Regions from separate parts of the Bacillus paralicheniformis genome, predicted to be linked through region 1. Evidence: riboswitches for the same ligand, from Rfam matches in the RefSeq annotation. Region 1 holds a riboswitch; each other region holds the start of a gene.

What was found. Region 1 has a riboswitch for S-adenosylmethionine ahead of CP943_RS07080 (methionine biosynthesis PLP-dependent protein). Riboswitches for the same ligand answer to the same signal wherever they lie in the genome.
Region 2: another riboswitch for S-adenosylmethionine. It lies ahead of mtnW (2,3-diketo-5-methylthiopentyl-1-phosphate enolase); the one in region 1 lies ahead of CP943_RS07080 (methionine biosynthesis PLP-dependent protein).
Region 3: another riboswitch for S-adenosylmethionine. It lies ahead of metN (methionine ABC transporter ATP-binding protein MetN); the one in region 1 lies ahead of CP943_RS07080 (methionine biosynthesis PLP-dependent protein).

What each region holds. Positions count from the first base shown of each region.
Region 1 covers NZ_CP023665.1:1,389,382-1,392,657, reverse strand. Annotated here, with positions in the region: gene metC (cystathionine beta-lyase) at 1-883, opposite strand, end outside; gene CP943_RS07080 (methionine biosynthesis PLP-dependent protein) at 873-1,997, opposite strand; SAM riboswitch class I at 2,063-2,179, opposite strand; gene CP943_RS07075 (helix-turn-helix transcriptional regulator) at 2,307-3,254, shown strand.
Region 2 covers NZ_CP023665.1:1,549,323-1,552,598, reverse strand. Annotated here, with positions in the region: gene mtnX (2-hydroxy-3-keto-5-methylthiopentenyl-1-phosphate phosphatase) at 1-90, opposite strand, end outside; gene mtnW (2,3-diketo-5-methylthiopentyl-1-phosphate enolase) at 87-1,304, opposite strand; SAM riboswitch class I at 1,388-1,487, opposite strand; gene CP943_RS07935 (pyridoxal phosphate-dependent aminotransferase) at 1,537-2,727, opposite strand; gene CP943_RS07930 (carbon-nitrogen family hydrolase) at 2,823-3,276, shown strand, end outside.
Region 3 covers NZ_CP023665.1:3,524,875-3,528,150, reverse strand. Annotated here, with positions in the region: gene CP943_RS18115 (toprim domain-containing protein) at 1-211, shown strand, start outside; gene CP943_RS18110 (thioredoxin family protein) at 237-545, shown strand; gene CP943_RS18105 (SCP2 sterol-binding domain-containing protein) at 667-1,023, shown strand; SAM riboswitch class I at 1,198-1,305, shown strand; gene metN (methionine ABC transporter ATP-binding protein MetN) at 1,422-2,447, shown strand; gene CP943_RS18095 (methionine ABC transporter permease) at 2,440-3,108, shown strand; gene metQ (methionine ABC transporter substrate-binding lipoprotein MetQ) at 3,122-3,276, shown strand, end outside.

The DNA of each region.
Region 1 (3,276 bases):
ACTGGTGCCTGTGAACTGACGCACCCGGATGCGAAGACAGCCCCGGATAATACACTTGTTTGACGGCCGGATGCTTTTCAAAAAATTCAGCGAGCTGCTGAGCTGTTCGAGATGCTTTTTCAAGCCGAACCTGCAGTGTTTTCAGCCCTCTCAGCACAAGCCAGCAGTCTTGGACGCCGAGAACAGCGCCGAACGAATTTTGCAGCTTATAAAGTTCTTCCCCGAGCTTTTTGTCTTTCACAACGGCAAGTCCTGATAATACGTCGCTGTGTCCGCTTAAAAACTTCGTCGCGCTGTGTAGCACAACATCGACGCCGAGCTCGAGCGGCCGCTGCAGCGCCGGGGTCATAAACGTGTTGTCAAGAAACGTCAGACAGCCGTGCGCCTTGGCAAGCTTGACGACGCCTCTGATATCCGTAATGCCGAGCGTCGGATTTGACGGTGTTTCAAGGTAGATGACTTTTGTATTTTCCCTTATGTTTAAAGCAATTTCATTTAAATCCGTCATATCGACGAAAGTATGTTCAATCCCGAAGCGGCTCAGCACTTCCGTAATCATCCGGTAAGTGCCGCCGTACACATCTTTTGTGACAAGCACGTGATCGCCCTTTGACAAAAGCAGAAAGGCGGTGGAAATCGCGGCCATTCCGGATGAAAAAGCAAATCCCCTCGTCCCTCCCTCAAGCTCGGCTATCGTGTCTTCAAGCGCCGTTCTTGTCGGTGTTCCTGACCGGCTGTAGTCATATTCGCCGAATTTGTCAAAAGAGCCTTGATGAAAGGTTGAGGCGTGCTGGATCGGCACGCTGACGGCTCCGGTTGCTCCGTCCGTTTTATTTTGGTTATGAACAAGCCGTGTTTCAAGCGTCCAGTTTTCATGACTCATGCGGAACCGCCTCCCCTTTTACTTTTTCCAGCGCAGCTTTTAGATCCTGCTTTAAATCGGAGACGTGTTCGATTCCGACTGAAAAGCGCAGAAGTCTGTTGCAGACGCCGTTTGCAATTCGGATGTCTTCCGGGATATCCATATGGGTCTGTGTCGCCGGATAGGTGATGAAGCTTTCGACTCCGCCGAGGCTTTCGGCGAAACAGATCGTCTTGAGATTTTTCAGCAACGGATTAACCCATTCTTCTTTTTGAACGCGGAATGACAGCATGCCGCCTTTTCCCGGATAAAGAACATCGGCAATTTCCTCCTGCTCTTCCAAAAAGGCCGCAAGTTCCCGCGCGTTTTCCTGATGCTGTCTCATCCTGAGAGCGAGCGTCTTCATCCCTCTCATTAAGAGCCATGAATCGAACGGCGATAAAACCGCGCCGATGGCGTTTTGGTGCTGGAACATTTCCTCAGACAGCTCTTCGCCTTTTGCAACGACAAGCCCCGCCAAAAGATCGTTATGACCGCCCAAATACTTCGTCGCGCTGTGAATGACAAGATCAGCGCCGAGCTCAATCGGCTTTTGCAGAACCGGTGTATAGAACGTATTGTCAACAATGAGCAGCAAGTCGTGCTCTTTGGCGATTTGCGCGATTTTTTGAATATCAGCTTCCTGCATGAGCGGATTTGTCGGCGTTTCTACAAACAGTGCCTTTGTATTGTTCGTGATTTTCGACTTGATACAGTCTTCGTCTGAAAAATCGTCGTAGAAAAAGCGAAGTCCGTATTTCTTCCATTCGTTTTCAAAAAGGCGGTACGTTCCCCCATATAAATCGGACGAAACGATGAGCTCATCCCCGCTTTGAAACAGAGCCATGATCGTCTGAATGGCAGCCATACCGGAACTGAACGCAAAGCCGCGCGTTCCCCCTTCGAGTTTCGCGATTGCATCTTCAACAAGCTGTCTTGTCGGATTTTTTGTGCGAATGTAATCAAACCCTGTGGATTCCCCGATCCCTTTGTGCCTGTACGCAGAAGAGAAATAAACGGGAGGATTGACAGTTCCCGTTATTTCATCACTGCGGTTGCCGATTTGCGCCAGCGTTGTTTGTACATGTTCAGTCATATGACACCATCCTTTTAAAAATAAAAAACCCCTTCTTCATAAGAAGAAGGGGGATTATGCGCTTCTTCTTATCTTCCAAGCATCTGCTTGCTGGATTTAGCACCTTGGTACACTGACATCGTCAGTGCAGACCGGTTGCTGAGGTTTCAAAGGGCCAGTCCCTCCACCTCTCGTGATAAGAATCTCTTCAATTTTCTGATTGTTCTTTACTTTAACCTAAGTCAAGACATTTTTCAAGGGTCATTTTTAAATCTTTCCTCATATTGAACATGGTATGATGAAACCAAACGACGGAACCGGAGGAATCAGATGCCAAAAACAGAGCGATTAATCGAATTGATGATGACCGTTCATACAAAACGAAAATTTACGGCCGGGGAGCTCGCAGCAGAATTCGGGGTTTCCTACCGCACGATTCTCCGCGATCTGGACGAGCTGAGCGCGCTCGGCGTCCCGATCTATTCTGAAACAGGCGCGAACGGAGGCTATTATTTGCTGAATGAACCTGTGCTTCCGCCGCTCTTTTTTACACAATCAGAGGCGGCGGCTATGTTTTTCGCGTATCAATCTCTGCAGTTTTTCGGATCGCTTCCCTTTGATGCGGAAACGCGGATGGTTTTAAAAAAGTTCTACCGCCACCTTCCCGTGGAAACACAGGAGCGGATTGATGCGATGAAAGACAGAATCGTGTTCTGGAATCCGCATCGTCCAAAAGCCGCCGAACATTTAGAAACGCTTCTTGATGCAGCCATCAATCAATCCGTTTTGACGGTCGTTTATGACGGAACAGACGATTGCGCGGAGAGATCCATCCAGCCCATCGGCTTGTTCAGCTGGAACGGCTTCTGGTACTGTCCGGCCTATTGCTTTAAAAGGCAGGCGTTCAGACTGTTCCGCGCCGACCGCATCCTTCGGGCGGAAAAAGCGGCCAGCCCGCTGGCCCGCCAGCTTCCCTATCGATCGGTTCTCAGCTGGATCAAACATTCGGAGAGCGAGTGCTCTGAACCGGTGCGGCTGCAAGCGGAACTGACACGCAGAGGAGCCAGGCGGGCTGCGGCTGATGTGGACTTATTCAAGATCCTCACCATGCGGGATGACGGGACGGGGGCGATCGATGCAAACCTCCCCAGACCAGAACTTGAGTATTTCGGGGAACTTTTGTGGAACCTCGGCACTGAGGCAACTGTCAAAGAACCCGCGGAAATCAAGCTTCAGCTGAAACGAAAGGCTTCTGACATTTTAGCAAGGTACGACTGACTTTTTTTTTAGAATCGTGACA
Region 2 (3,276 bases), 160 kb from region 1:
TTCTGGAGCAAATTGTTTCATAATGCTGATGATGTTGTCGTTCGTTGTAATGGTTCCGTCAAAATCGCAAATGATAAGCGGCTGCTTCATACGGAAACCTCAACCCTTCCCCATTTTTCAAGGGCGAGCTTCAAATCGGGAGAACGCTTTGCTTTTTCTTCGACTGGCTCCGCTTCCAGGACGGCATCAATGATCGCCCGAAACGCTCTTCCTCCGCCTGCCGCTCCGTTTGGATGACCGTGAATCCCCCCGCCTGCGTTGATGATATGGTCAATGCCGAAGTCTTTCATCAAGAGCGGCACCATGCCGGGGTGAATACCGGCCGACGGAACGGCGAATGTCGGTTTAAAAACGTCTTCCTTCGTGCATTCATCATATATGGCAAGCGCATCCTGCTTCGGCAGAGCAACGCTTCCGTACGGTGAAGGGAACAGGCTGAAATCAGCACCCGCATACCGGTTGAGCTTGCCGAGCAAAAGCGAATGGGAAAAACCGTAATGCGGCGACGAAGTGAGTGCGCCGCTTACTGCCGGGTGCGCCATGATCGGCAGCGGGATGTCGTCGTCTTCCGCAAGGCTTTGCAAAACATCGAGCCCGTAGGCAAACACATTCAGCAGCAACACATCGGCTCCGAGCTCGGCTGCTTTTCTCGCCTTCGATTTCAGCTCCATTGTCCTGCCCGTCAGGTTGACGGCATACAGCGTTTTGCGCCCAGTTTCTTCAAAAGCTGCCTCAAGCACTTTTTTTCCTTCCGTGATTCGTTTTTCAAAGGGGGCACTGCCTGTTTCGAATAAGATTTCATCGTCCTTGATCAAATCCACTCCGCCGAGCGCCTGCTGTCTGAGCTGTTCCTTCAAGTCTTCCATATCGCGGCCGATGACGCCTTTAAAAATGCTCATCAACAGAGGCCTTTCAAATTCGCCGATTTTTTTCCGGATCCCGTATACGCCGAATTTCGGGCCCGGCAATGATTGTTTAAAAGACTGCGAAAACTCCAAATCCGCCAATTTGATTTTTCCGTCGAGAGACAGCTTTCCAAAAACGGTCGTCAGCACAGCGGGAATGTCGCTTGTAAAATTGGCTTCCGGATAAGCGATGGTGACCGTTGTCTGTTTTTCCCCCAGCGTGCTTTCTGTTTCTTCGACCTTGACGACGCGTCCTTTATGCTTTTTCAGCTGTTCCTGCTTTAAGAGCGGCAGATCTGTCCACGACCCGACCGTCAGTCCGATCGCAATTTGCTCGGCCCGCTTTTCTGCGTCACATCCTTGATCTGTCAAAACATATGTTGCCAAAAGTTCACTCATTCTGTAGCTCCTTCCTGCTTCATGCATATAAAAAACCTCTTTTGCTGCTTTAGCTAAAAGAGGTTTCGCATTTCAGGTTCGAATCCTTATCTCTCAGCGTCAGCTGCAAGAATTAGCACCGTGCTTAAAAAGTCGGTTGCCGGGCTTCATCGGGCTTGTCCCTCTGCCTGCTCTTGATAAGAATATTGATTTTATAAATTATTTTGAATTATCCCATCGTTTTTCCCGGTTGTCAATGACTGTGGCCGGTCTTTTTGAATATATTCAGCTTGGCAATGCGCGAAGCCGCTTCCCGGAGCCGCTCTTCGCTTGTCAAGAGGCCGACTCTCACATAGCCTTCTCCGTATTTGCCGAAGCCGATGCCGGGCGCTGTGACGACATTCGCTTTTTCGAGAAGCAGATCGGAAAAAGCCTCAGATGTATACCCGTCAGGGACAGGCATCCAGGCGAAAAAAGAACCTTGCGGAGCATCCGCGTGCCAACCGATTTCGCGGACCGCACGAATCCATACATCCCGCCTTTTTTCGTAGCGCTCATTTTGCTCCTTGACACACGCTTGGTCTGATAGAAGCGCGGCTGCCGCGGCGTCTTGGACCGCTTTAAAAAGGCTGACATACATATGGTCCTGATAAAGGTTCAGCGCTTCGATCACAGATGCGTTGCCAACTGCAAACCCGACCCGCCATCCAGCCATATTATACGTTTTGGAAAGCGTGTAAATTTCGATTCCTGTGTCTTTTGCCCCCTCCGTTTCGAGAAAGCTGACAGGCCTCTTGCCGTCGTAGCCGATCGCACCGTAGGCAAAATCGTGGACGACGCAAATTCCGTTTGACTTGGCAAACCGGACAGTCTCTTCGAAAAAAACAGGCGTGGCTTGGGCACCGGTTGGATTGTTTGGATAATTTAAATACATGAGCTTCGCATTTTCTTTCACTTCCTTCGGAATCCGGCTGTAGTCAGGCAGAAACTGATTGCCCGCTGTAAGCGGCATCGTTGCCATGTTCGCTCTTGCCAGCTCAACGCCCGACCAGTAGTCGGGATAGCCTGGATCGGGAACGAGCACGGCATCCCCCGGATTTAACAAACATTGCGGAAGCTCGACAAGACCGGCTTTTCCGCCGAACAATACAGCGACTTCGCGTTCGGGATCGAGCTCTACACCGTATTCCCTTCGATAGAACGCGGCTGCCGCCTCCTTGAGTGAACGGCTGCCGCGAAAGGAGGAATACTGATGGTTTTCAGGGTTGCGAACGGCTTGCGCCATTGTATCAACGATGTGATCAGGTGTCGGCTGATCGGGATTCCCCTGGCCGAGATTGATCACATCATGGCCGGCGGCGATTTTTTCATTCACCTTTTTCACCAAGGAAGCGAAAAACTGCTCAGGCAGCTGTTTCAGCACATCTGAAAGCTCAAATTTCATATGATTCACCCGCTTTTGAAAAATTCTTGAAATGATAGTCCATCATCATATATTGTTAAATGTAAAATGTAAAGAAAAAAATGAGGTGATCCAGATTGAAGCTGACAATTTCATGTCTGCAATTCGATATCGCATACGGCAATCCTTCTGAAAATTTTAAAAAAGCGGAGCAGCTGATCGAACAGGAAAGCCGGAAAGCGGATGTTCTTCTCCTTCCCGAGCTGTGGACGACGGGTTATGATTTAAAAAATCTCGGCTCCATCGCAGATGAAGAAGGCAGGCAAACGAAGAGATGGCTGCAGGAAACGGCAAAAGCAAACCGTGTCCATATCATTTGCGGCTCTGTCGCCGTTAAGAAAAAAAGCGGTGTGTACAATATCATGTACATCGCAGACAAAAACGGACATTTGATCAAAGAATACAGCAAAGCTCACCTTTTCCAGCTGATGGACGAACACCTCTATTTGTCAGCGGGCTCAGGCGACGGGAGCTTCGAGCTTGAAGGGATCCCGGCTGCGGGGTTTATCTGCTACGACATCCGTTTCCCGG
Region 3 (3,276 bases), 2.1 Mb from region 1:
CGAAACGCTGTTTGATAAAGACGTTTATATCCTGGTGGATGCCGATGAATCAGGGGAAAAGCTCCGCCGGCAGCTGACGAGGGAGCTCCCCCAAGCTTCGCATCTATACATCGATAGGGTATACAAAGAAGTCGCTTCCGCCCCGAGTCAGCATGTTGCAGAAGTATTAATTCGTTCAAACATCCGGGTACATACAAAATATTTATTATAAAACGTATTGAGGTGCGGTTCAACAGATGCAAGAACTCCAAGAAAAAGAGCTAAAACGGCTTGAACATGAGACCTGTCTTCTATATGTATACACGCCGTTCTGCGGAACGTGTCAGCTGGCCGGAAGAATGCTGGAAGTCGTTGATGAAATGATAAAGGACATTCCTTTTTATAAAAACAATCTCAATTATTCCCCGGCATTTGCCAAGCAGCAGGAAATAGAAAGCGTTCCATGCTTTATCCTTTACAAAAACGGGGAAGTCGTCAAAAAAGAATACGCTTTTCACTCCGTTTCCTACTTATACGATACGATTAAACAAAATGTTGTGGATTAAGGGCGGTTTTGACATATTTCTCGGGAAATAACCAGCAAAAACTTGTCGAGCAATTCCTAAAGGAACTCCTGCGGCAGACAGAGAATCTGTAAGTATGACCAATTTACAGGAGGTTATACAGTTGGAGAAAATGGGATTGATAGAAAGAGAGGACAAGGCTCTTTTTTTAAAACCTCTATTATCGACAACGGCTTTGCTGATTACGTTTCAAGGCGAGAAAGAAGCTTTTACGTTAGCGATCAACGAAAAAGGAGAAATGGAAAAATCTTCTCTTGCAGAGAAAGCTCATTTGACCTTTTTTGGAGAGCAAAGCGAGATTATTGACCTTCTTCACGGCGATATTTCATTGCAGCATCTCGTACAGCGCGGCACTGTTCAAGTAAAAGGCTCATTCAGAGCTTTATTGAAGCTTGAAGCGATTTTATGGCTGACGGACGGCTTTTTTAAAAACAGCGATCTTTATTCAGAGACATTTTAAAAATTTGAAAAATCGGCACATTCCGTGTATAAGTCGGACAGAGACGAGCGTTTACGTTCGTCTCTTTTCGCCGTAGGCCGATTGTCTTACGAAAAATAGTTGACAACTATTTTTTCGCATGATATCCTACTTTAAGAATTCCGATCATAATAATCAAAAAATAAATATATGATTCTCTTATCCAGAGAGGTGGAGGGAAGTGCCCTATGAAACCCGGCAACCATCAACACGTGTTGAAATGGTGCCAATTCACACGAAGCGTTATGCTTTGAAAGATGAGAGAAAGGCCCAGACTATTCAAAAGCCTTTCTGCTCATGTGTGCAGAAAGGCTTTTTTCATTGTTTGATCAGGGATTTAGACAACTATGAGAATTGAGCAAGAAAGCAGGTGATGGCTTTTGATAAATCTTCAAAATGTTTCAAAGATTTATCGGTCAAAGCATGGAGATGTCAATGCTGTCCAGGATGTCACCCTTACGATTAAAAAAGGTGAAATCTTCGGAATTATTGGATATAGCGGAGCTGGAAAAAGCTCCTTGATCCGTCTTTTGAACGGACTTGAACAGCCGACTTCAGGCACGGTTGAAGTAGCCGGCAGAACAATCAGTGAGATCAAAGGGAAGAAGCTGAGGAATGCAAGGCAGGAAATCAGCATGATTTTCCAGCACTTCAACCTATTGTGGTCAAGAACGGTCCGCGACAATATTGCGTTTCCGCTGGAGATCGCCGGTGTCAGCAAAGCAAAACGTCTGAAAAGAGTCGCTGAACTGATAAAGCTTGTCGGACTTGAAGGCAAGGAAAATGCCTACCCTTCACAGCTTAGCGGAGGCCAAAAGCAGCGCGTCGGCATCGCTCGGGCGCTCGCAAACAATCCGAAAGTTCTCTTATGCGATGAAGCGACATCAGCGCTTGATCCGCAGACGACTGACTCGATCCTGGGTCTTCTGTCCGATATCAATGAAAGGCTCGGACTGACCATTGTCCTGATTACTCATGAAATGCATGTCATCAGGAAAATCTGCCACAGAGTGGCCGTCATGGAAAACGGAAAGGTCGTGGAAGAAGGCGATGTGCTGAACGTATTCCTCAAGCCGCAGGAAGAAATGACAAAGCGCTTTGTTCAGCAGGTAACAGAACCGGTGGAAACACAGGAAACGCTGAAGCATTTCCTCGAAGAAACGACATCGGGGCGGACGATCAAGCTCACCTTCGTCGGTGAAGCGGCCGAATCGCCGCTGATCACACAGATCATTCGGAAGTTCGATGTTGAAGTCAACATCCTTCAAGGCAAAATCTCGCAAACTCAGGACGGCGCATACGGTTCATTGTTCATTCATGTCGACGGATATGAAAACGAGGTCAATGATGTGGTCGATTTCATCAAGAGCCGTCAAGTAGAAGCAGAGGTGATCACGAATGTTTGAAAAACTGTTTCCAAACGTAGATATGGAGCAGCTGTGGGAAGCTACGTATGAAACGATATATATGACAGGAATTTCCCTATTGTTTGCTTTTATCATCGGAGTGATTCTCGGTATGCTGCTGTATCTGACTTCAAAAGGAAACATTTGGCAGAATCGAGTCGTGAACGGTGTAATCTCGGCAATCGTCAATGTGTTCAGGTCTATTCCTTTTATTATATTGATTATTTTGCTGCTTGGTTTCACAAAGTTTTTAATGAACACGATCTTGGGGCCGAACGCCGCACTTCCGGCTTTGATTATCGCATCCGCTCCGTTCTATGCCCGCCTGGTTGAAATCGCTTTGCGCGAAGTTGATAAGGGCGTGATTGAAGCGGCAAAATCGATGGGAGCCAAAACATCGACGATCATATTTAAAGTGCTCCTGCCCGAATCGATGCCGGCCTTGATCTCTGGCATTACGGTTACGGCGATTGCACTGATCGGTTCGACGGCGATGGCCGGAGCAATCGGTTCAGGCGGACTCGGGAACCTTGCCTATGTAAACGGTTTTCAGATGAACAATCCCGATATTATACTCATCGCCACTATTTTCATCTTAGCTATTGTGTTTATCATCCAGTTTATCGGGGATTTTATAACAAATAAATTAGACAAACGTTAGGGAGGACATCAACATGAAAAAAGGTTTATTAACAGCTTTATTCATCATTTTTGCAGGCGTTTTAGCCGCTTGCGGATCTTCCAGCAGCGAAGGGGATAAAGACAGCAAAGTCATCACAGTCGGAGCGACGCCGACGCCTCACGCTGAAATCCTTGAAGAAGCAAAGCC